Regions from separate parts of the Streptomyces sp. NPDC045021 genome, predicted to be linked through region 2. Evidence: riboswitches for the same ligand, from Rfam matches in the RefSeq annotation. Region 2 holds a riboswitch; each other region holds the start of a gene.
What was found. A riboswitch is a leader RNA that binds a small molecule or an ion and turns the genes downstream of it on or off. The one in region 2 is predicted to bind cyclic di-AMP.
Positions count from the first base shown of each region.

Region 1: linked by a shared signal. The riboswitch ahead of AC07DC_RS17690 (M23 family metallopeptidase) and the one ahead of AC07DC_RS38720 (transglycosylase family protein) in region 2 are both predicted to bind cyclic di-AMP.
Region 3: linked by a shared signal. The riboswitch ahead of AC07DC_RS09810 (M23 family metallopeptidase) and the one ahead of AC07DC_RS38720 (transglycosylase family protein) in region 2 are both predicted to bind cyclic di-AMP.

Region 1 covers NZ_JBWKIQ010000005.1:204,485-211,968, reverse strand. Annotated here, with positions in the region: gene AC07DC_RS17700 (nucleoside/nucleotide kinase family protein) at 174-836, shown strand; gene AC07DC_RS17695 (N-acetyltransferase family protein) at 851-1,900, shown strand; cyclic di-AMP (ydaO/yuaA leader) riboswitch at 2,222-2,399, shown strand; gene AC07DC_RS17690 (M23 family metallopeptidase) at 2,405-3,361, shown strand; gene AC07DC_RS17685 (cupin domain-containing protein) at 3,498-3,842, opposite strand; gene AC07DC_RS17680 (helix-turn-helix transcriptional regulator) at 3,897-6,608, opposite strand; gene AC07DC_RS17675 (phytanoyl-CoA dioxygenase family protein) at 6,619-7,416, opposite strand; gene AC07DC_RS17670 (TetR/AcrR family transcriptional regulator) at 7,433-7,484, opposite strand, start outside.
Region 2 covers NZ_JBWKIQ010000021.1:19,515-26,998, forward strand. Annotated here, with positions in the region: gene AC07DC_RS38710 (cytochrome P450 family protein) at 1-890, shown strand, start outside; gene AC07DC_RS38715 (transglycosylase family protein) at 1,095-2,024, shown strand; cyclic di-AMP (ydaO/yuaA leader) riboswitch at 2,285-2,457, shown strand; gene AC07DC_RS38720 (transglycosylase family protein) at 2,462-3,163, shown strand; gene eno (phosphopyruvate hydratase) at 3,462-4,745, shown strand; gene AC07DC_RS38730 (FtsB family cell division protein) at 4,840-5,346, shown strand; gene AC07DC_RS38735 (DUF501 domain-containing protein) at 5,391-5,948, shown strand; gene AC07DC_RS38740 (Ppx/GppA phosphatase family protein) at 5,945-6,889, shown strand; gene AC07DC_RS38745 (NAD(P)/FAD-dependent oxidoreductase) at 7,199-7,484, shown strand, end outside.
Region 3 covers NZ_JBWKIQ010000002.1:587,364-594,847, forward strand. Annotated here, with positions in the region: gene AC07DC_RS09795 (hypothetical protein) at 1-1,434, opposite strand, end outside; gene AC07DC_RS09800 (N-acetylmuramoyl-L-alanine amidase) at 2,043-2,669, opposite strand; gene AC07DC_RS09805 (LPXTG cell wall anchor domain-containing protein) at 3,012-4,244, shown strand; cyclic di-AMP (ydaO/yuaA leader) riboswitch at 4,587-4,723, shown strand; gene AC07DC_RS09810 (M23 family metallopeptidase) at 4,736-5,770, shown strand; gene AC07DC_RS09815 (hypothetical protein) at 5,898-6,185, opposite strand; gene AC07DC_RS09820 (hypothetical protein) at 6,469-6,903, shown strand; gene AC07DC_RS09825 (hypothetical protein) at 6,991-7,362, shown strand.

The sequences.
Region 1 (7,484 bases), on a different contig from region 2:
CCCGAATGGTCGTTCCGGAAGCCCCTCGGAGCGATCTCGGCGCGATCCTTGCCGGGCCGGCCGCGGGTCATGTCCGCCCTCACGCGAATGGCGCAGCCAAGTCGCCCGAACAGGCGAGTGACCCCGCCGATCCAGGGCCAGGGCCTGGCGCCGCGTATGCGACGATGCCGCCTATGCGGCTGACCCCGATCACCTGGCCCCGGCTGGCCGGGACCCTCGCCGACCGGGTCGCCGGCCTCACTCCGACGGCCGCCAGGCCGTGGCTGCGGGTGGCCGTCGACGGCGCCCCGGCCGCCGGACCCGCCGCGCTGGCGGACGCGCTCGCCGACGAACTGCCCGCCCGCGGGCACCGCGTGCTGCGGGTGCGCGCCGCGGACTTCTGGCGCCCCGCCTCGCTGCGCTTCGAATACGGCCGCGAGGACTCCGACGCCTACTACGACCTGTGGTTGGACACCGGCGCGCTGCGCCGCGAGGTCCTCGACCCGCTGGCACCGGGCGGCAGCGGCCGGGTGCTGCCCTCGCTGTGGGACGCGGCCACCGACCGCGCGACCCGGGCCGGCTACGTGGAACTGCCGCCCGGCGGTGTCCTGCTGCTGGACGGTCAACTGCTGCTCGGCCAGGGGCTCGACCTCGACCTGACGGTCCATCTGCGGCTCTCCCCGGCGGCCCTGGCCCGGCGCACCCCGGACGGCGAACGCTGGACGCTGCCCGCCTTCGGCCGATACGCCGACGAGGTCCGCCCGGCGGAGGCCGCGGACGTCCTGGTGCACGCCGACGACCCCCGGCACCCGGCCTGGAGCGGACATCCCTTGCCGCCGGACCACGCGGACGGCTAGCGTCGCCCCCCACCATGACCTTCGCGATCGCGCCGATGAGCGCCGAGCACATACCCGAGGCCGCCGCCCTGTACGACCGCTGGTCCGGACACTCCCGAAAAGGCAGGCCGCCGGGCGCCCCGTCCGGCGAGGAACTGCTCGGGAAGCTCCTCGCGGAACCCGACACCGAGGCCTACTTCGCCCGGGACAGCGGCGGCCGGCCTGCCGGATACCTCGCGGCCACCCCGCTCGACCTCGCCGAGGACGCCCCCGCCGCGCTCCGCAGCCACCCGCGCTCCGCGGTGGTCCGGCACGGCGGGCACGCCCCCGCGCCCGGGCAGCGCGACAACGCGGCGCTGCGCGCCCTGTACACCGAGGCCGCCGCCCGACTCGTCGCCCAGCGGCGACTGGTGCACTACGTCGAACTGCCGGCGTCCGGGACCGGCGCGATGGACTGGTGCCAACTGGGCTTCGGATTCGAGGAGATGTACGGGCTGATGGCCGTCAAACCCCGCGGCCGGCAGCCACGCGGAGTGGACGGGCTGAGCATCCGCCGGGCCGGCCCCGGCGATCTGCCGCAGATCGGCCGGATGGCCTCGGAGTCGGCCCGCTACCAACGGCAGTCCGCGATGTTCCTGCCGCAGTCCGACGCCGCACTGGCCGCGATGCGCACCCGGTACACCGACACCCTCTCCGATCCCCGCTGCGCGGCCTGGATCGCCGCCCGCGGCGGCGAGGAGATCGGCATGGTCCTGCTCGCCCCGTCCCCGGCCGGCCCGGTCACCCCCGACGCCTGCGTGGAACTGGCCGAGGCGTACGTCGAGCCGTCCGCGCGGGGCGAGGGCGTCAGCCGGATCCTGCTGGCCACCGCGGTGGCGTGGGCGTACGACCACGAGTACCGGCACATCGGCGCGCGCTGGCACTCCGCCTCGCCGCTGGCGGCCGGTCACTGGCCGGCGGTGGGCTTCCGGGTCGCCGCCTACCGCCTCAGCCGCGTCCTGGACCCCCGGATCCGCCCGGGGCAGGCTCCAGGACCGTCCGCGGGACAGTCCCAGGGACAGGCGTCGGCGCATCCCGCCATGTGACGGCGCTCACACCCGGCCCGCCGAGTGAGCGGGCTCACGCGTGTGATACGCAGCGCTGCCGACTTGTCCACGGTGCGTTCACCACATCGGCATTTTGTGACGCTTTCCATGTGCGGACTCACCGAACGTGAAGGAATCGCATACGCACAGACCGGACCTGCCGACATAGGGTCACGGAAATGCGCGGGTAACTCGCGACGTGATATGCGGCTCATTCCGGATTGTTGCCCAGCCGTCGGGAGTTCGTTTAGCTTCGCTCTCCTGCGGGTCGAGTGCTCGCAGGATCCCACCGGGTGGAACGCCTAGTCCTGCCGCTGCCCGGTGTCTTGAACACCAAACTTCTACGGCAGGAGCGGGGGACCCAGGTAAGTGCCGTTCCCGAAGATCGGGAATGGCTTGGGGTGAAGTCGCAATGCGTCGCGCCGTAATGGCGCATGCCGCGACCGGGCATCTCCGGCCCGAACCCGACAGCTCACCTCGCCGGCGTAGGAGAGGAACTCCTTCATGCCCGCAAAGGGAAAGCACCGTCGTGGCCGTATGAACCGGCTCACCAAGATCTGCGTCGCGGCCGGTACCGGTGGCGCCGCTCTCGCACTTCCGCTGGCCATGTCGTCGAACGCCTTCGCGGCCGACACGCACGTAGCCGCCGCGAACGCCGCCACCACCACCCCGGCGCACGCCGCACAGCCCGCCGCCAAGGCCGCTCCGGCCAAGGCCGCTCCCGCGAAGGGCCACGACGCCTCCTACAAGGTGGTCCACGGTGACAGCCTGTCGAAGATCGCCGACGTGCACCACGTCAGCGGTGGTTGGCAGAAGCTGTACACCGACAACAAGGAGACCGTCGGTGGCAACCCGGACCTGATCTTCCCCGGCCAGACCCTGGCCCTCGGCGCCAAGGCCGCCCCGTCGCACTCCGCGCCGTCCTCGCACCCGGCGCCGAAGTCGTCCGCGAAGTCCTCCTCCGCGCAGGCCAAGAAGGCCCCGGCCAAGAGCGACTCGGCTGCGAAGTCCTCGTCCTCCGCCACCAAGGCCCCCGCCGCGGCGAGCTCCTCCTCCGGTTACACCCTGCCGGTCTCGGGCGCCAGCATCGGCACCCCGTACCACCAGGCCGGTTCCAGCTGGTCCAGCGGTTACCACACCGGTGTGGACTTCGTCGTGCCGACCGGCACCACGGTGAAGGCGATCGCCGCCGGCACCGTCGTGTCCGCGGGCGACGGTGGCGCCTACGGCAACCAGGTCGTCATCCGGCACAGCGACGGCAAGTACTCGCAGTACGCGCACCTGTCCTCGCTGTCCGTCTCGGCCGGCGAGACCGTCACCGAGGGCCAGCAGATCGGCCTGTCCGGCGCGACCGGCAACGTGACCGGCCCGCACCTGCACTTCGAGATCCGCACCGGCCCCGACTACGGCTCGGACATCGACCCGGTCGCGTACCTGAACGAGCACGGCGTGACCGTCTGATCCGTCCCGCGACCCGCGTGCGATCCGTGTGATCCCGCGACCCCGTGAGACCCGGAGTGCCCGCCCGATCCTGGACCTGACCCCAGGACCGGGCGGGCATTTCCGCGTTCCGCGGCACGCCGCCGACGGCGCCGGGTCAGCCGGCGGGGTGGTTGTAGCCGAACACCCGCGCCCCGGTCTCGGAACGCGGCTGGTGGCTGGAGCCCTGTTCGAGCAGGACGTAGGTGCCGGGGCCATGGCGTAGGTCGCCCTCGATGACCTCGCCCTCGGCCACGTAGTAACCCTCCCCGACCGTCTCGTGGACATCGACGCCGGGCCACCGGGAGCCGGGTGCGAAGTCCACCACCCAGAAGCTGAACGGGGCCGGGCCGGGCAGCTCGCGCAGCAGGACGCCGGGGCCGATCTCGGTGGTGGGCACATCGTCGACGTGGAGGGCCAGCACACTTCCCGGTGCCCGTAGAGCCTGATCAGGTGCGTTCATACGGTCAGCATCTCCCGGCGGGCCCGCTCCCGGCAGGCTTTTCCTCGCGGGCGATCACCCGAAAAGGGCGGCGAGTTCGCCGCGGGAGGCGATACCGAGCTTCGGATACGCCTTGTACAGGTGGTAGCCGACGGTGCGCGGGCTGAGGAAGAGCTGAGCTGCGATGTCCCGGTTGGACATTCCCTGGGCGGCGAGCCGCGCGATCTGCAGCTCCTGCGGCGTCAGTCCGGCGAGCACGCCCGGCTCCTGGCTCTGCGGGGCCACCGTGCCGGTCGCCCCCAGCTCGCTGCGCGCCCGGTCCGCCCACGGTCGGGTGCCGAGCCGCTCGAACACGTCGAGCGCCGCCCGCAGCTGGCCGCGCGCCTCGCTCTTACGGCGTGCGCGCCGCAGCCATTCACCGTAGAGCAGCCCGGTACGGGCGTGTTCCAGCGGCCGGCGGTGCTCGTCGTGGAGCTTCAGCGCGGCCGTGAAGTGCGCCTCGGCCTCGGAGTCGGGGGCGAGCAGTGCCCGGCAGCGCAGCACCAGCGCGTCGGACCAGGGCTGCCGGGAGCGGGCCGCCCAGCGTTCGAGGCGGGCGAACGGCTCGGCGGCGCGCGGGCCGAGGCCCAGCCGGACGGCCGCCTCGACGAGGTCGGGGGTGCTGCGGGTGGCACAGAAGTGGTGCCGCAGCGGCTCATGGGTGAGCCGCTCCAACCCGTCGAGCGCCGACCGCGCCCGGCCCAGGCACAGATCGAGCATGCCCTGCGTCCAGTACGCCCAGGGCGCGCCGGGCGGCATCGCGGCGCCGGCGACGACGGCGAGGGCGTCGTCGGTGTACGTCCGGCAGCGTTCCTCGTCCCCCTCGACGGCCGCCAGATAGGCCAGCACGCTGCTGAACTGGCTGATCCACTGCTGCTGTCCGGTGTCCCCGGCGATCCGCAGCGCCTCCTGCGCGGTGGCCAGCGCGTCACGGTGCCGGCCCGCGAACACCTCGGCCTCGGCCATGAAGAACAGCACGGTCGGCAGCCGCCCGATACCGCCCCGGTCGCGGCTCTCGGCGGCGAGCGCGGCGGCCAGTTCATGCGCCTCGTCGTCCTGCCCGACGGCCAGCCCGGCGCCGCACAGCAGCATCAGGTCGCGCGGGTCGCAGGCCCCGGCGGCGCGGGCCGAGGCGACGGCGGCGGTCAGATCCGGCGGCCCGCCGGCGGCCGGCGGACCGAGGGCGGCGGTGATGAAACGGGCCACCGGCGCCACGGAACTCGTCGCGGGCAGTACCAGCGCGTCCAGCCGCTGCACCGTGTCCGCGACGTCCTGTTCGCCGAGGTACCAGGCCGTGTGGGCGGCCTGCATGAGCATCCGGGCGGCGCGCTGCGGATCGGCGGCGGCCGCGTGCCCGGCGCCGTCGATCAGCAGCCGGTGCGCGGTGGGGAAGGAGCCGCTCAGGAATTCCGCCAGGGCCCGGACGTGGTGGAGCCGGGCCGTCAGCACGGGATCGGGGCTGCGGCGCGCGGCCTGCTCGGCGAAGTCACGGGCCCGGTCCAGTTCACCGGCCTCGGAGGCCGCCTCGGCCGCCAGGGCGAGCCGTCGGGTCCTGGCGTCGGGATCGGTGCTGAGACGCGCGGCCCGCTCGAAGGCGAGGGAGGCCGCCGTGTAGCCGCTGCGGTCCCTGGCCCGCCCGGCGGTGTCCTCCAGCGCGCCGGCCGCCGTCTCGTCGGGACCGGTCGCGGCGGACGCCAGATGCCAGGCCCTGCGGTCCGCGTCCTGCGGGCCGTCGAGGATCGCGGCCAGCGCCTGATGGACGGTCAGCCGATCGGCCAGTGGCGCGCGTTGGTAGACCGCGGCACGTACCAGCGGATGGCGGAAGCGCAGCCGGTCGTCGTCCAGCAGGATCAGACCGCCCTCCTGCGCGGGCGGCAGGTCCGCCGTGCCCGCGCCCAGCGCCTCGGCCGCCCGCAGCACGGCCCGCAGATCGCCGGTGTGTTCGGCGGCGGCGACGAGCAGCAGCAGCTGGGTGGCGGCCGGCAGATGGCTGACCCGGCCGTGGAACGCCATGTGCAGACGGCTGGTGAGCGGCAGCGCGCCCGGCCGGAACCGGCCGTCGGACCGCTCCGCCCGGAATGCGACCGGCAGCTCCAGCAGGGCCAGTGGGTTGCCCTGGGCCTCGGTGAGGACGCGGCGCCGGACGGTGGACGTCAGCTTGGCCCCGTGCAGCGTGAGCAGGGCCCCCGCCGACTCCGGGGTCAGGCCGCGCAGCCGCAGTTCGGGCAGCCCGGGGGCGGGGAACGTGCCCTCGCCGTCACGGGCCGCGAAGACCAGGGCGATCCCCTCGGCATCGAGCCGTCGGGCGGCGAACATCAGCGCGTCGGTGGAGACCCGGTCCAGCCACTGCGCGTCGTCCACGACACACAGCAGCGGCCCGTCCCCCGAGTGGGCCGACAGCAGGGACAGCACGGCGAGCCCGACGAACATCGGGTCAGGGGCCGCCGCGACGGTCATCCCGAACGCGGCCTCCAGCGCGAGCCGTTGCGGCGCGGGCAGCGCACCGATCGAACCCATCGCGGGACGGAGCAGCAACTGCAGGCCCGCGAAGGGCAGTTCGGCCTCGAACTCGATGCCGGAGCCGCGGACGACGGTCATGTCACCGGCGGCGCCGACCGTGTCGTCGAGCAGCGCCGTCTTGCCGATACCGGCCTCGCCGCGCAGTACCAGCACACCGCTGCGGCCCGCCCTGGCGCCGGCCAGCAGCTCCCCGATGGCCGACTGTTCCCCGGCGCGCCCGTGCAACATGCCGTGAACGCTATCCAACGGACCGGCCGCCGCTGACGCCGCGGGAGCCTTCCAGGCCCCGCCGGATCGCGGTCTCCACCGGGCAGTACGCGCCGTTGGACCGTTCCAGCTCGTAGTGGACCGCCGGATACAGCGGGGGCTGGGCCATGAACCGTGGGCGGGTGCCGTGGTGCGGCTGGGCCGCGTGCACCAGGAACGGATGGCACAGATAGACGTCCCCGGGGCTGCCGGTGGCCAGCGCGACCGGCCGGTGCGCGCTCACCTCGTCGATCCGGGCGGCTATTTCCAACGTCGAGGCCCCCTGCTCGCCGAACGGCTCGAGGACCGGTGGGACGTCCAGGTGCGAGCCGACCCTGATCCGGGTCGGCGCGTCCTCGGGGCCGGTCTCGGTGAAGAGGAACAGCATCAGCAACGCCCGGCCCTCGGAACGGAGGTTGGCGTAATACCACTGGGCGCCCTCGGGGAGATAGCTCCCCTCGATGTGCCAGCCGGCGTCGTCCGGCTCCTTCGGATGCGGGAAGCGGAGCGGGAAGGACCCCAGCGAGGGCCGCGGCACCCAGCGGCCGGGGCCGACCAGGTGGTCGAACGCGTCGTGCAGCACCGGGGTGTTGGCGGCCTCGACGAAGGGCGCGTCCGGCATGTCGGACACCCAGTGCACCGGTTCTGTCCACGAGGCCGGATCGTCCGGGTCGGTGCCGGTCTTCGCCCAGAGCAGCTCCGCGCAGGCCCGCGCGGTCTCCTCGGAGAAGGCCCGCTCGATCCTGATGAAGCCGTTGTCGAGGAAGTGTTCGATCGTCGTAGGGTCCACCCGGCCATCCTCACCGCTACCGGGCGGCGGGAGCCAACGGGTTTCCGGTCGGAGTGATGAGCTCCTGC
Region 2 (7,484 bases):
TCGACGGCCTCCAGCGGGACGGGACGGGCGCGGTGAAGAGCGAGGCGGATCTGATCCACGAGTTCGCCTTCCCGCTCCCCATCTACACGATCTGCGACCTGCTGGGCGTCCCGGCCGAGGACCAGGACGACTTCCGGGACTGGGCGGGGATGATGATCCGCCACGGCGGCGGCCCGCGGGGCGGTGTCGCCCGGTCGGTGAAGAAGATGCGGTCGTACCTGCTGGAGCTCATCCACCGCAAGCGCGCGGACCCCGGCGACGATCTGATCTCCGGGCTCATCAAGGCCAGCGACCACGGCGAGCACCTGTCGGAGAACGAAGCGGCCGCGATGGCCTTCATCCTGCTTTTTGCCGGTTTTGAAACCACGGTCAACCTCATCGGCAACGGGGTCCACACGCTGCTGCGCCATCCCGAACAGCGCGCGCGACTCCAGGAGTCGATCGCCCGCGGCGAGAGCGACCTCCTGGAGACCGCGGTGGAGGAACTGCTGCGCTACGACGGGCCGGTCGAGCTGGCGACCTGGCGGTTCGCGACGCAGTCGCTGACGATCGGCGGACAGCGGATCGAGGAGGGCGAGCCGGTGCTGGTGGTGCTGGCGGCTGCCGACCGCGACCCCGACCGCTTCGACGGGCCCGACACGTTGGACCTGGCGCGGCGCGACAACCAGCACGTCGGCTACGGGCACGGCATCCACTACTGCCTGGGCGCCCCGTTGGCCCGTCTGGAGGCGCAGTCCGCCCTCGCGACGCTGCTGACCCGGCTCCCGGATCTGCGGCTGGCGGCGGACCCGGACGACCTGCGGTGGCGCGGCGGTCTCATCATGCGCGGACTGCGGACGCTGCCGGTGGGCTTCACCCCCGAGACCGGAACTGCTGAATCGGCGTCCTGAGTCCAGCCCTTCACACCGTTAAACCCTGATGGAACGTCAAAAATGTCCAGTACAAGAGGTACGAGCTGAAATCGACCGTGACCTTAGCGTGACGCCCGCTACACCGACTTGTGATCCCATGGTCAACACCGCTACGTTCTGCGGTCATCGCAGGCTTCTCGAATATGACGCAGGGCCGTAGTCAATGGTTTTGGAGATGACCGCATGCTGAAGTCCGGGAACGGCAGACACCGCCGACCGCGCCAGGCCTCGACCGCCGTTGTGGTGGTCGCGGTGACCGGGGCGGGGATCGCACTCCCGCTGCTCGGTGCGGGCGCCGCGCAGGCGGCCGACGCCACGACCTGGGACAAGGTGGCGGTGTGTGAGAGCGGCGGCATGTGGAGCGCCAACGCCGGCAACGGCTTCTACGGTGGTCTGTCGATCACCGAGGACACCTGGGAGCAGTACGGCGGCACGGCGTACGCCGAGCGCCCCGACCTGGCCAGCCGCTCGCAGCAGATAGCCGTCGCCGAAACGCTGCTCGCCGAACTCGGGCCGGACGCGTGGCCCGGTTGCTCGGGACCCGCGGGGCTCGTCACCGGCGGCGTGCCGGCGAAGGTCGACCCGGGTTCGATCCTGACCCCGGCCCCCACGACGACGCAGACGACGCCGACGGCGCCCGCGACGCCGAAGACCCCTCCGGCCGCCACGACGCCGACGACTCCGTCGACGCCCACGGGCACCTCGGCGCCCGACCCTGCGACCGTTCCCCCGGGCACCGCCAAGCAGCCCACCGGCGCCCCCACCACCACCCCGGACCCGACGGCCACCACTCCGGCCCCGGGGCAGAGCCAGGGCAAGCACGCCAAGCCCGAGTCGCCCGAGTCCGCCGGCGGGCTCTCCACCGACCGCGCCTCGCGCGATGCCGACCGGCCCACCGACACCGACGGCCTGAGTGATGACCAGAAGGCCGGTCAGAGCGATGTGGCGAGCGACGGCACCTACGTCGTGGTGTCGGGCGACAACCTGTGCGACATCGCCGCGGACCACCATCTGCGGGGCGGATGGAAGGCACTGTATGGGGCAAATGACCAGATTGTTGGGGACAATCCCGACCTGATTCTCCCTGGCCAGCACCTCGACTTGAGCTACTGAGTCCGCTCAACACGATCCCGGCACCCCGGTCCTTGTGACAAGGGTCTCCGTGGCGCCTGTGACCACCCGCTCGCGCTCCGCCGACTTTCTCCCTTCCGACCTGCGGGTCTGTGCGCCCGCTCAGCCGGACAGGGGAGTTGCTGTACGACACCGGGATGTTTGTCCTCGCCGGGATCGTGTGTTTAACGTCTAACTGCTCGCCACAGCGGGCCCCGCCGGTCAGGATCGCCGAGTCCTGCCGCCGACCGACGGGAACAGTCGACGCGAAAGCGCCGTAGGCAGGAGCGGGGGACCCAAGGTCTTCCGCCGGCCCGGCCCCGAACTCGTGGGGGACGGACCGGCTTGGGGTGAAGCAGCGCGGCGAGAGCCGTGCAGCCGGGCAACTCACGCCCGAACCCGACAGCTGACCTCGTAGGCGTCGGTGAGGATGACACATCATGGGTAAGCACCGTCGCCCGTCCAAGTTCACCCGAATTGCCGCGATTGCCGGTGTTACCACCGCTGCGATCGCCGTTCCGCTGATCGGTGCTTCCGGCGCCTCGGCCGCTTCGGTCGCCACGTGGGACGCCGTCGCCCAGTGCGAGTCCGGTGGCAACTGGTCGATCAACACCGGCAACGGCTACTACGGTGGCCTGCAGTTCTCCCAGTCCAGCTGGGAAGCGGCCGGTGGCACCGCGTACGCCGCCCGCGCCGACCTGGCCACCAAGGACCAGCAGATAGCGGTGGCCGAGAAGCTGCTCGCCCTGCAGGGCCCGGGTGCCTGGGCCTGTGCCGGCGCCGGCAACCTCACCGCCGGTGGCCCGGCCGCCAACGTGGACACCTCCGGTTCCGCCACGAAGAGCACCCCGTCGAAGAGCACCACCTCGCGCGACACCTCGGACACCGCCAGCCGCAGCAAGTCCGAGAACCGCGCCCCGGTCAAGAAGGCCAAGCCCGCCGCCAAGCCTGCCGAGACCAAGAAGGCCGCCCCGGTCCAGCAGGGCACCGGCGAGTACAAGGTCGTCACCGGTGACAGCCTCTCCGAGATCGCCCAGGCGCACCACGTCGCCGGCGGCTGGGAGAAGCTGTTCGAGCTGAACAAGAGCATCATCAGCGACGCCGACCTGATCTACCCGGGCCAGCAGCTGCACCTCAGCTGAGACCGGGAACCGCGGGCCGCGACCGCACCTGACTCACCGGCAGCCGCCCCGCCGGTTCCCGTCCGCTGAACCCTGATTCCCCCGGCCAGGCACGCACTCCCCCCGAGCGTGCCGGGCCGGGGGTTTTCCCGTTGGTCACGCGGTGTAAGGCACCGTTGGTCACCTGTTGTAAGTCTTTGGGCCCTTTTTCGTCTCAGGGGTCGGCCGATCGACTGGCCGACCCTCCTCGGGCGGTTAGGCTCGTGTCGCAAGAGCAGAGAGACACGCATCAGCTGTACACAGCCTGAAGGAGACACTCGTGCCGTCCATCGACGTCGTCGTAGCCCGGGAAATCCTCGACTCACGAGGCAACCCCACCGTCGAGGTCGAGGTCGGCCTCGACGACGGCAGCACCGGCCGCGCGGCCGTGCCGTCCGGTGCCTCGACCGGAGCTTTCGAGGCCCTGGAGCTTCGCGACGGTGACAAGAGCCGCTACATGGGCAAGGGCGTCGAGAAGGCCGTTCTCGCCGTCATCGAGCAGATCGGCCCGGAGCTGGTCGGCTACGACGCCACCGAGCAGCGGCTGATCGACCAGGCGATGTTCGACCTGGACGCCACCCCGGACAAGTCCTCGCTCGGCGCCAACGCCATCCTCGGCGTCTCGCTCGCCGTCGCGCACGCCGCCTCCGAGGCGTCCGACCTGCCGCTCTTCCGCTACCTCGGCGGTCCGAACGCGCACGTGCTGCCGGTCCCGATGATGAACATCCTGAACGGCGGGTCGCACGCCGACTCGAACGTGGACATCCAGGAGTTCATGATCGCGCCGATCGGTGCCGAGTCCTTCTCCGAGGCCCTGCGCTGGGGCGCCGAGGTCTACCACACGCTCAAGGGCGTGCTGAAGGAGCGCGGGCTCTCCACCGGCCTGGGCGACGAAGGCGGCTTCGCGCCGAACCTCGACTCCAACCGTGAGGCGCTCGACCTCATCGTCGAAGCCATCAAGAAGGCCGGCTACCAGCCCGGTCAGGACATCGCGCTCGCGCTCGACGTCGCCGCCTCCGAGTTCCACAACGAGGACGGTTCGTACGACTTCGAGGGCAAGAAGATCTCCGCGGGCGAGCTCTCGGACTACTACGCCGAGCTGGTCGCCGCGTACCCGCTGATCTCCATCGAGGACCCGCTGAACGAGGAGGACTGGGAGGGCTGGAAGGCCCTCACCGCCAAGCTCGGCGACAAGGTCCAGATCGTCGGCGACGACCTCTTCGTCACCAACCCGGAGCGCCTGCAGCGCGGTATCGACGAGGGCTCGGCCAACGCGCTGCTCGTCAAGGTCAACCAGATCGGCTCGCTCACCGAGACCCTCGACGCGGTCGAGCTGGCCCAGCGCAACGGCTTCAAGTGCATGATGTCGCACCGCTCCGGTGAGACCGAGGACGTCACCATCGCCGACCTCGCCGTTGCCACCAACTGCGGCCAGATCAAGACCGGCGCCCCGGCCCGCTCCGAGCGCGTTGCCAAGTACAACCAGCTCCTGCGCATCGAGGAGATCCTGGACGACGCGGCGGTCTACGCCGGTCGTTCCGCGTTCCCCCGCTTCAAGGGCTGATCGGCGGCACTGCCCGCAGGTCTGACCTACGTCCCCGTGCCCGGTCCCGTACCGTGGCCGGGGACGTAGGTACGTGCGGACGAGGGGAGACGGCGTGGGGGCGGATCGGTTCTCCACCGCGGCGCGGCTGAAGGCGATCGGCCAGGAGGCGCAGGCCCGCGTCTACCGCGCGGCGACCAGGCGCCCCGCCCCCCGGCGCAGCAAGCTCACCGGGCGGGCCGCGCTGCTGGCGCTCGTGCTCTGTGCGCTGATCGTCGCTCTCGCCTATCCGATGCGGCAGTACATCGCCCAGCGCTCGGACATCGCCGACCAGCGCAAGGAGGCCCAGCAGGCCAAGGAGCGCGTCGAGCAGCTGCGCGAGGAGAAGGCGCGCTGGCAGGACAACGAGTACGTGAAGACCCAGGCCCGCAAGCGGCTGCACTTCATGCTGCCCGGTGAGACCGGCTATACGGTGGTGAGTCCGACCCCGAGCGCCGGGCCCGTCAGCGACACCGGCGGCCGGCGGTCCTCGGACGAGGCCGCCGCGCACCGCCCCTGGTACGACAATTTCTGGGACAGCGTCGACCACGCCGACGCCGCCGGGAGCCCCTCCCGGCGGTAGCCGGGGCAACGCCCTCGCTGACCCTCCACGACCGAGAACGGCTCATGACAGATCACCCCGCTCCCACCCCCCGCACCACGCCGACCGAGGCCGACATCGCCGCGTTCAAGGAGCAGCTGGGCCGCCCGCCGCGCGGCCTGCGGGCCATCGCCCACCGCTGCCCGTGCGGGCAGCCGGACGTGGTCGAGACCCAGCCGCGGCTGGAGGACGGTACGCCGTTCCCGACGCTGTACTACCTGACCTGCCCGCGCGCCGCGTCGGCCATCGGGACGCTGGAGGCCGACGGCGTCATGAAGCAGATGACGGCCCGGCTCGCCGAGGACCCGGAGCTGGCCGCCGCCTATCAGGCCGCGCACGACGACTACATCACCCGCCGGGACGCCATCGAGGTACTGGAGGGCTTCCCGAGCGCGGGCGGCATGCCCGACCGTGTGAAGTGCCTGCACGTCCTGGTCGGCCACTCGCTGGCCGCCGGCCCCGGGGTGAACCCGCTGGGCGACGAGGCGATCGCGATGCTGCCCGAGTGGTGGCGCAAGGGCCCGTGCGTCAGCGGCGGCTGCCCCACCGAGCCCGCCCCGACGACGGACGAGGGGACCAGGTGACCCGGGTAGCGGCGATCGACTGCGGTACCAACTCCATCCGGCTGCTCATCGCCGACGCCGACCCGGTCACGGGTGAGATCGAGGACCTCGACCGGCGGATGACGATCGTCCGGCTCGGCCAGGGCGTGGACCGCACCGGACGGCTGGCGCCCGAGGCGCTGGAGCGGACCTTCGCGGCCTGCCGCGAGTACGCCGCCGCCATCAAGGAACTCGGCGCGGAGCGCGTGCGGTTCGTGGCGACGTCCGCCTCGCGCGACGCCGAGAACCGCGCGGATTTCGTGCGCGGTGTGGTGGAGATCCTGGGCGTCGAGCCCGAGGTGATCACCGGTGACCAGGAGGCCGAGTTCTCCTTCACCGGCGCCACCAAGGAACTGACCGACCACGACGGCCACGCGAAGCCGTACCTCGTGGTGGACATCGGCGGCGGCTCGACCGAGTTCGTGGTCGGAGACGACCATGTGCTCGCGGCCCGCTCCGTGGACATCGGCTGTGTGCGGATGACCGAGCGGCACCTGACCGCGGACGACGGCACGATCATCGATCCGCCGACGCTCGGCCGCATCACCGCCATCAAGGCCGACATCAACGCGGCACTCGACGAGGCGGCCGGCTCCGTCCCGCTGGAGCAGGCCCGCACCCTCGTCGGCCTGGCCGGCTCCGTCACCACGGTCGCCGCCGTGGCGCTGGGACTGACGGAGTACGACTCGGCCGCGATCCACCACTCGCGGATCTCCCTGGAGCAGGTCAGGGAGATCACCGGACAGCTCCTCGCGGCCACCCACGCGGAGCGCGCGGCGATCCCCGTGATGCACCCGGGCCGGGTCGATGTGATCGGCGCGGGAGCGCTCGTCCTGCTCCAGATCATGGAGCGGATCGGGGCCCGGGAAGTGGTCGTGAGCGAGCACGACATCCTCGACGGCATCGCCTGGAGCATCGCGTAGCACGAAGTTTGTGAAACTCTTCACATGAAGTTCCGGCCCTGCGGCGAAGTTTTCCAAGGCCGCAGGGCCCGGAACCCCTCAAAACCCTTGTGGCGCGGTGTTTCCTGGGTGTTACAGCCCTATGGAGACATGCCCAACGGGCGACGATCTTTGCTGATCAGAAGGTGCGCTCAACGCCCCGTCCGGGTCTCGGGTTCCCTCGGCGGACTGTGTGGCTGATCACGCGGCCGGGCAGTGTAGCAGAGGGTGTCCAGTACCTTGTGAAGGGGCTCACGAGCACCCCTCCATCAGGTGCTGGATACTCGAACCATGAGCACTTCGGAGCGTCCACGGATCCTCGTAGTAGGCGGCGGATACGTCGGCCTGTACGCGGCGCGCCGCATCATGAAGAAGATGCGGTACGGCGAGGCGACGGTCACTGTCGTCGACCCGCGCTCGTACATGACGTACCAGCCATTCCTCCCCGAAGCTGCCGCCGGCAGCATCTCCCCGCGCCATGTCGTCGTCCCGCTGCGACGCGTGCTGCCCGGTGCGGAGGTGCTCACCGGCCGCGTGATGAACATCGATCAGGACCGCAAGGTCGCGTCGATCCAGC
Region 3 (7,484 bases), on a different contig from region 2:
TGCCGGCCCGACCTTGCGCTGCTGCGGGTCGCGCGAGTTGTCGCTGCCCAGGACCGTCACGCCGGTCGCGGTCAGCGCCGGGGCGAGGTTGGGGTTGTCGACGGGCTGCTGCGGCAGGATCTTCAGGCCGGAGTGCTCACCGGTGAGCAGTTCCTGCTTGTTGACGGTGAGGCCGTGTTGGGTGGCCCAGGTCGTGTTGTCCTTGATCTGCGCGGTGATGTCCGCCTTGGTGGTCCACACCACCGATCCGGTGGTGGTGGTCGAGCACTTCCACGGCACCACCGAGACGTCCTGGACGCAGCCGAGGAACGGGTGGGTGTAGGTGTGGTTGACCCAGTGGTACGCGCTCTTGTCGGCGATGAGCTGCGTCGCGAGCGGGTCGGTACCGCCGTGCTCCGCTTTGTAGTCCTCGCTGCCGCCGCCGTTGTACATCAGGTCCGGCGTGAAGCCGTTCGCCGCCGACCACTGCTTGAGGTAGGTGGCGTCCGCGGGCGTCATCCGGATGGGGTCCGGATCCGACTGGTCGGTTCCGACGGCGCAGTCCACGTCGCCCGGAGTGCAGTTGAGCGTGGCGTTCCAGCGGTCGTCGCCGAGGAACACGTCGTCCATGTGGAGCGCGAAGTAGTTCCGGTCGGCGCCGAGGTGGACGCCCTGGGTCATCCACTCGACCATGCCGCGGGCGAGCAGCCGGAACTGCTGCTGGTACTGGTTGTAGACGAACGTCACGACCAGCTCGCGGCGGCCGTCGTGGCTGTACTGGCCGACGAGCGAACCGCGTGAAGCGGTTCCCGGGATCGGTGCGTCCACGTAGCTGGTGAACGTGGCTCCGGCGGTCTGGGTCGCGAGCGGCGTGGCGAGAAACCCGTAACTCTCGCTGACAGTCGGTGAGTTGTCCTCGAACGGCACGTTTCCCTTGAGGTAGCCGAAGGGTCCGGCGGTGGGCGTCACCGCGGCGGTGACACCGTCCATCGAGCCGATGTAGCCGGGGTCCTGCGCGTAGTTCAGTCCGACCTCGGGCCGGGCGTAGGTGTACGCGTCGACCTGCGGGATGCCGAAGGCCGTCTCGTACGCGGCCAGTGCCGCCATCTCGGCGGATCCGGCGCCGAACGGGTTGTCGTTCGGCAGCACGACGGCCTGGAACTTGGCGCGCGGCCTTCCGTTCACGGTGTCGCTCAGATAGGCCGCGGTGATCTGCGGCCGGCTGGCGCTGTTCAGGTCGACGGTGGTGTACGGCGTGCCCGCGCTGTCGAGTTCGGCGGTGATGGCCTGCGTGGCAGGTCCGCCGTCGTCGAGGACGAGCACCCGCAGATCGATCCTGGGTGTGACGGCCGCGGTGGCGGTTTCGGCCGCGGAACTCGGTCCGGCCGCGGGCCAGGTGAGGGTGAGCATCGCCGCGGCGGTGCACGCGGTGGCAAGACGGGTCGTTCGACCCATGGATTCCTCCCCCGGGAGGGCACGCCGGAACAGCCCTTTCAGGCGTCCCCGGCCCTCCCTATTTCCAATGAACTGGGTTGCGTGGGAAACGTGCGACCGTCAGATCTCCCCGTCTTGAGGTCGCCCGTGTCACATCGTGGAGCAAAGGGGAGGGTTTGTGGAGAGGAATCGAGAAGGCGGTGAAAAAGGCACAGCATTGTTCATTTCCGAAAGCGGGAGGAGGGCCCTCGGGGCATCGTGTGAGGTAGGAGCGATTCGGGAGAGGGATGAGTTTTCGCAGGTTGACGTACGTGTGATCGAATAGTAATCAGCGGAAACGTTAAGGCAGTTTCCCGAGGTCGGCGGCCTCGTGATGCATAAATGCGCACCCCTGGAAGCGGCCGGAATTCACGGACAAGTTACTGTCCAGGATCCGTCTCCGCTGTGTTCCGATTTCGTAACAGCGGGGCCCCTGGAGTTCTGGAAGGAGTTTAGGGCGCGGCGTCGATTCACGATTCAGTGGCGGGCGTGCTGTGAACGTCCCGCGGGCGTCGTTGCGTGCGTGCTGCGGGCGTGCCGCTGACGTCCTCCGGGCGTCCCGCCGACGTCCTGTGGGCGTCCCGCGGGCCTCAGACCCCGTTGACGAGCCGGATGTACCGCACCCAGTCCCAGTTGGGTCCGGGGTCCGTGTGGTCCGTGCCGGGGACCTGGACGTGGCCGATGATGTGGTCGCGGTCCTTGGGGATGCCGTACTTGCCGCAGATCTCGGCGGTGAGCGCGGCGGAGGAGTGGTACATCGCGGTCGTGAAGTACGCCGGCTGGTCCACCCATCCCTCGTGCTCGATGCCGATGCTGCGCGTGTTGTAGTCCCAGTTGCCCGCGTGCCAGGCGATGTCGTGCTCGCGCACGCACTGTCCGATCGAGCCGTCCGAGGACTTGACGACGTAGTGCGCGCTCGCCTTGTGCGCCGGGTCCTGGAAGACCCGGATCGTGTCGGCGTAGGTCTCCTGCGTGACGTGTATGACCACGAGGTCGATCGGATAGCTCGTGGTCCGGTTCGACACCGTGTAGTTGCTGGTGCTCGCGGGGGACCAGACGGCCGACGGGTAGTCGACCGCCGCCGCGTCGGCGACCGGACCGGCGCCGGCCCGGTTCGCGGCGGCGAGGCCGGCGGCGGCCGCCGCGGCGCCGAGGGCGAGGCCGCCGCGCAGCAGTGCGCGTCGGGAGGTGGCCGGCTCGCCGGGGGTGCGGTTCATGGAGGCTCCCTGGGACGTCATGGTGGGGGGCGCGGTGCATGACCATCAGTTGGGGCCCGACCATGGTGGGCCCGGGGCGGGAGGGCTGCCAAGGGCCTGGCCGATTGGCAGTGGTCCAGACCGGTGAAGAGGGCGCGGGCGGATCGGGTCAGCACGTTCGTGACCACCGCTTTCGCCGTTACACGGCAGTGACGCTTCCCCTACGAATCAGGGATCGACCGCGTGTGAAGATTTCCTCATCGCAAGCCGCCAGGGCCGAACGGGAACGCTGAACGGAAAGCCGCGCGGGGCGCAACATCCAGCTCCACCCACCACGTTCACGCTTCCCGGGGGGGAACCATCATGTCCGCTCGCACCCTGTCCCGCCGTCCACGCCTCGTCGCCGCCGTGGCCGTCGCCACCGCCGTCTGCGGCACGGTACTCATGCCGGCTGTCGCGTACGCCGACGCCCCGGCCACCAAGCCGCTGCACATCGCGTTCGGCACCCCGTCGCCGACCGGCCCGCTCGCCCGCGGGGGGGCGACCGAGTCCTACACCGTCAGCGCGACGAACAACAACGCCAAGGCCGTCGAGTTCAACGCGAACGTCTTCGGCATCCCCAGCGGCCCGAGCCCGCTCGACGGCTCCGAGGTGAAGTTCGCGGTCGAGCCGGTCTCGGCACCGGCCACCGACATCGAGGTGGGGAGGCAGGACATGGCGATGCTGGTCAGCCTGCACCCGCACGGCACGAAGACCGGCCTCTTCTCGATCCCGGCCAAGGCCACGTACACATGGAAGATCACCGTCGGGCTCAACGCGAACTTCCCCGCCAACGACGGAAACCTCACCCTGACCTTCGACACCGGCAGCTACGAGGACAACCCCTCGCACTCGATCCCCTCGATCTCCTTCCAGGCCAGCCCCTCGATCAGGATCGGCACGATTACGGATCACTTCGGCGGCTCCACCAAGGTGTCGGCCGCGAAGTCGGCGGTCTTCTCGCTCGATGTCCGCAACGAGGCGGGCGGTCGGTTCAGCAAGTCCCTGCGCACCCAGCTCACCGCGCTGGGCACCGGCGGCGACCCGGAACTGAACCTGTTCGTGTGGATCGACGGCCGCTGGGTCGAGGTCGTGGCCCCGGACCACGTCAACACGTGGCTGGTGCCCGACATCCCCGCCGGCTTCTCCGAGGGGACGTACCACTACAAGCTCATGCTCACGGTGCCCGCGGGCAAGGCCCCCAAGACGGCCAAGGTCCTCAACCTGACCGCCCAGACCGCTCTGAGCAGCGGCAACACCAGCGTCATCACCGAGGCCGCCGAGAAGATCACCGTTCTCCCCGCGGCCCCGGTCACCACTCCGACCGGCACACCGACCGCCACGCCGACCCCGTCGGCGCCCGCGACCACGAGCAGCCCCGTCCCGTCGGCCTCGCCCACCACGAACGCGCCCACCACCACCAACACCAAGGGCTCCCTCGCTCGCACCGGTGCCAACGGCAGCAACGGCACCCTCGTCGCCGGCGCGGGCGTCCTGGTCGCCCTCGGCGCGGCCATGGCCTTCTTCGGCCTCCGCCGCCGGCGCCACCAGGGCTGACCCCCTGCGCGCAGCCCTACGACATGAGCTGCGCCCAGCGACTGCGTGACGCCCCGGCCGGGATCATCCGGCCGGGGCGTTCGCCGTGAGGGGCTGAGATGACCACTGCCATCACCGTGTCGTCGCCCTCACCCTCCGTAGCGGAGCAAATCCCCTCTGCATAACAACTGACACACGCTCACATCACTGTCAGGTCACTCCGATCAGCCCTCTTCGCCCGATTCCGTCCCGTCCATTCCATTAGTCCCATCCGTCAACTCCTCCGTTCGGCTTGGAAAAGACCCCCGGCTCAATTAACGTTCGATAACGCAGCGCGGTCGTCACTGCCGCCGTAGAGGCGGCACCGTGCGCTTGCCGAATCCCGTCCGCGGGAACCGGGGACCCACTCATTGGGGTGAATCGGGCTGCACTTTGGCCCGTAGGAGACCTTCCTGCTCCGAACCCGTCAGCTAACCCGGTAGGCGAGAAGGAAGGAAAGGAGAGCGCCACCCGTGGCGTCGAACCAACCTGCCTACGCCCCTTCCCCCGAGGCTCCAGAAGCCGGCGAATGGGACGAATGGAACCCCACCGCGGAGTCCGTTGCCCCGGATCGGGGCAAGCACCGGCTCCCCAAGCCGCGTTCCATAGCCCGTGGTTCGACCGTGCTGAGCGTCGCGGCCGTGGCCGCGATGGGCGCGGGGGGTATGGCGGCCGCCGCCGACAAGTCGCCGGTGCCGATCTCGCTCCCGGATCTTCCCGATCTGCCGGATGCGCCGGACCTCCCGAAGCTCTCCGAGATGCCGGGGATCAGCGCCCTCGTGGACGCGGACGATCCGTCGCCGTCCACGGCGTCCGCACCCCAGAATCCGGGTGCTCGGCCCGCCGCGGCCACCACGAACTCATGGGCGACGGACGCCGGCGAGGCGCTCCGCACCCGCATCCTCGACCACGTGGCCCAGGAGCGCGACGCCGCGGACCGGGCGGTGCGCGACGCGGCCGCCGGCGAAGCGGCGGTGACGGCCGCCAAGGAGGCAGCCGCGCAGAAGGTGCGCGACGCCGCCGCGGCGGCGAAGGCCGAGGTCGTTGCCAAGAAGAAGGCCGCGGAGGTTGCCGCCGCGAAGGCCGAGGCCGAACGCCTCGCCGTACTGGCGGCCTCGTACACCAAGCCGGTCGCCTCGTACACGCTCACCGCGAGCTTCGGGGAGTCCAGCTCCCTGTGGGCCAACACCCACACCGGCCAGGACTTCGCGGCCCCCACCGGTACGCCGGTGTCCGCGATCCACAGCGGCACCATCACGTCGGCCGCATGGGCGGGCTCGTACGGCTACCGCATCATCCTGACCCTCGATGACGGCACCGAGATCTGGTACTGCCACCTCTCGTCCATGGTGCAGACCTCGGGCAAGGTCACCACGGGCGAGACGATCGGCCGGGTCGGCGCCACCGGCAACGTCACCGGACCGCACCTCCATGTCGAGGTCCGCCCGGGAGCCGGCGACCCGATCGACCCGATGCCGTGGCTGCGCGACCACGGCATCGCCGTCTGACCCCGGCTCAAAAGCCCAACGGCCCAACAGTCCAACCGCGAAACCCGACGGCCCCGGTGACCCCCCCGCACCGGGGCCGTCGGCCTGCCCGGCGGGCCTACGACAGTCCGGCCTACGACAGTCCGGCCTACGACAGGTCGACGATGTCCTCCGCGTAGAGCGTCTCCAGCGGCCGCGGGCCGATGTACTGCTGGCAGTTGCACGGCCGGGCCTCGTACGAGACGGGCTTCTTCTCGCCGTCCCACGCGGTCGGCGTCTGCACCACCTCGTGGCACTTGCCCTGCTTGTCGTGCTTGGCCAGATGGTGCGTGCAACCGCAGATCGCCTCCGGCGGCCGGTTCGCCGCCTGCAGCGCCCGCTGCTTCTCGCCCTCCGCGGAGATCAGTTCGACCTTGCGCTCATGCCGGGTACGCATCGCATTCCGGAACCGATTGCCCCACCAGCCACCACCCGACAGGACGACCCACGCAATCGCCCACACGTACCAGCCCACGACCGACCGCCCCCATCCTCCGCTGCACGCTCGCACCTCATGTGGCGTGAAGTTGCATCGTAGTTGTCATCCTTGATGGCGGCGAAGGTGCCTGTGGAGCAAAAGCGTCCTTGACGGACGCAGACACTCCACGCAATTGTCACCATCACGCTGCAAGCGGATCGCAGGTCGCAGGCGAAACGATGCCGCAGGGTAGGCCGCCCGAATGCCGAATCCTTGCTCCCATGACGCAGTCGCTCTCCGCGCCCTCGCCGGCCGTCAGCGCAACCTCGCCACGCTTCACCAGTTGGCCATGGTGGGGGTGTCCACGTCCACCGTCTCCAAGCGCACCCGTGCCGGTGGCCCGTGGCAGCGGATCCTTCCGCACGTTTACCTTCTCCAGACCGGAGCAGCCGACCCGCACCAGCGACTGTTGGCCGCGGTTCTGTACGCCTCGGCGCGGGGCGACGAGAACCGCCGCCCGCCGACCGCCCTCCTCACCGGCCGTGCGGCCCTCGCCCTGCACGGGATCCGTGCCGCTGCGCCGGAGACGGCGGCGCGGGACGGTGCGGTGTCCGTCCTGGTCGAGAACACCCGCCGGATCGCGGGTGCCTCGTGCGTACGGATCGTCCGCACCCGGCGCTGGCCGGGCGGCACCTAGGTCGAGGGCATCCCCTCCGTACCCGCTCCGCGTGCCGCCGCCGACGCTGCCGCGTACTGGACCGGCACGGCCACCGGGCTGCGCGCCGTGCTGGCTTCGGTGGCCCAGCGGGGGTTCTGGCGACCGGACGATCTACTCGACGAGCTGACCGCCGGGCATCGGTCGCGCAGCCCCGAGCTCGCGGCCGTGGCCGAGGAGCTGCTGGCCGGAGTGCGTTCCGTTGCCGAGGGACAGGCCCGCGCGGCGGTCCGTGCCGCCGGGATCCCGGACCCGCTGTGGAACCGCGACCTGGTGACCGACTCCGGCCGATTCATCGCCTGCCCGGACGCTTACTGGCCTGACGCCGGTGTGGCCCTGGAGGTTGACTCCAAGGAGTGTCACTTCCAGGAGGCGGACTGGCAGCGGACCGTCGAGCGCCGATTGCGCATGGAACGGCACAGTGTGCGGGTTGCAGCGTGAGCCCGAAGAGCGTCCGTACCAACCCGGCGCTTTTCACCGGAGCGCTCGTCGCCGTCCTCGCCGAAGGCTTCCGGGCGGGCCCGCCCGCCGGGGTACGGGTCCGCTGACCGCCCGGTTGGCCC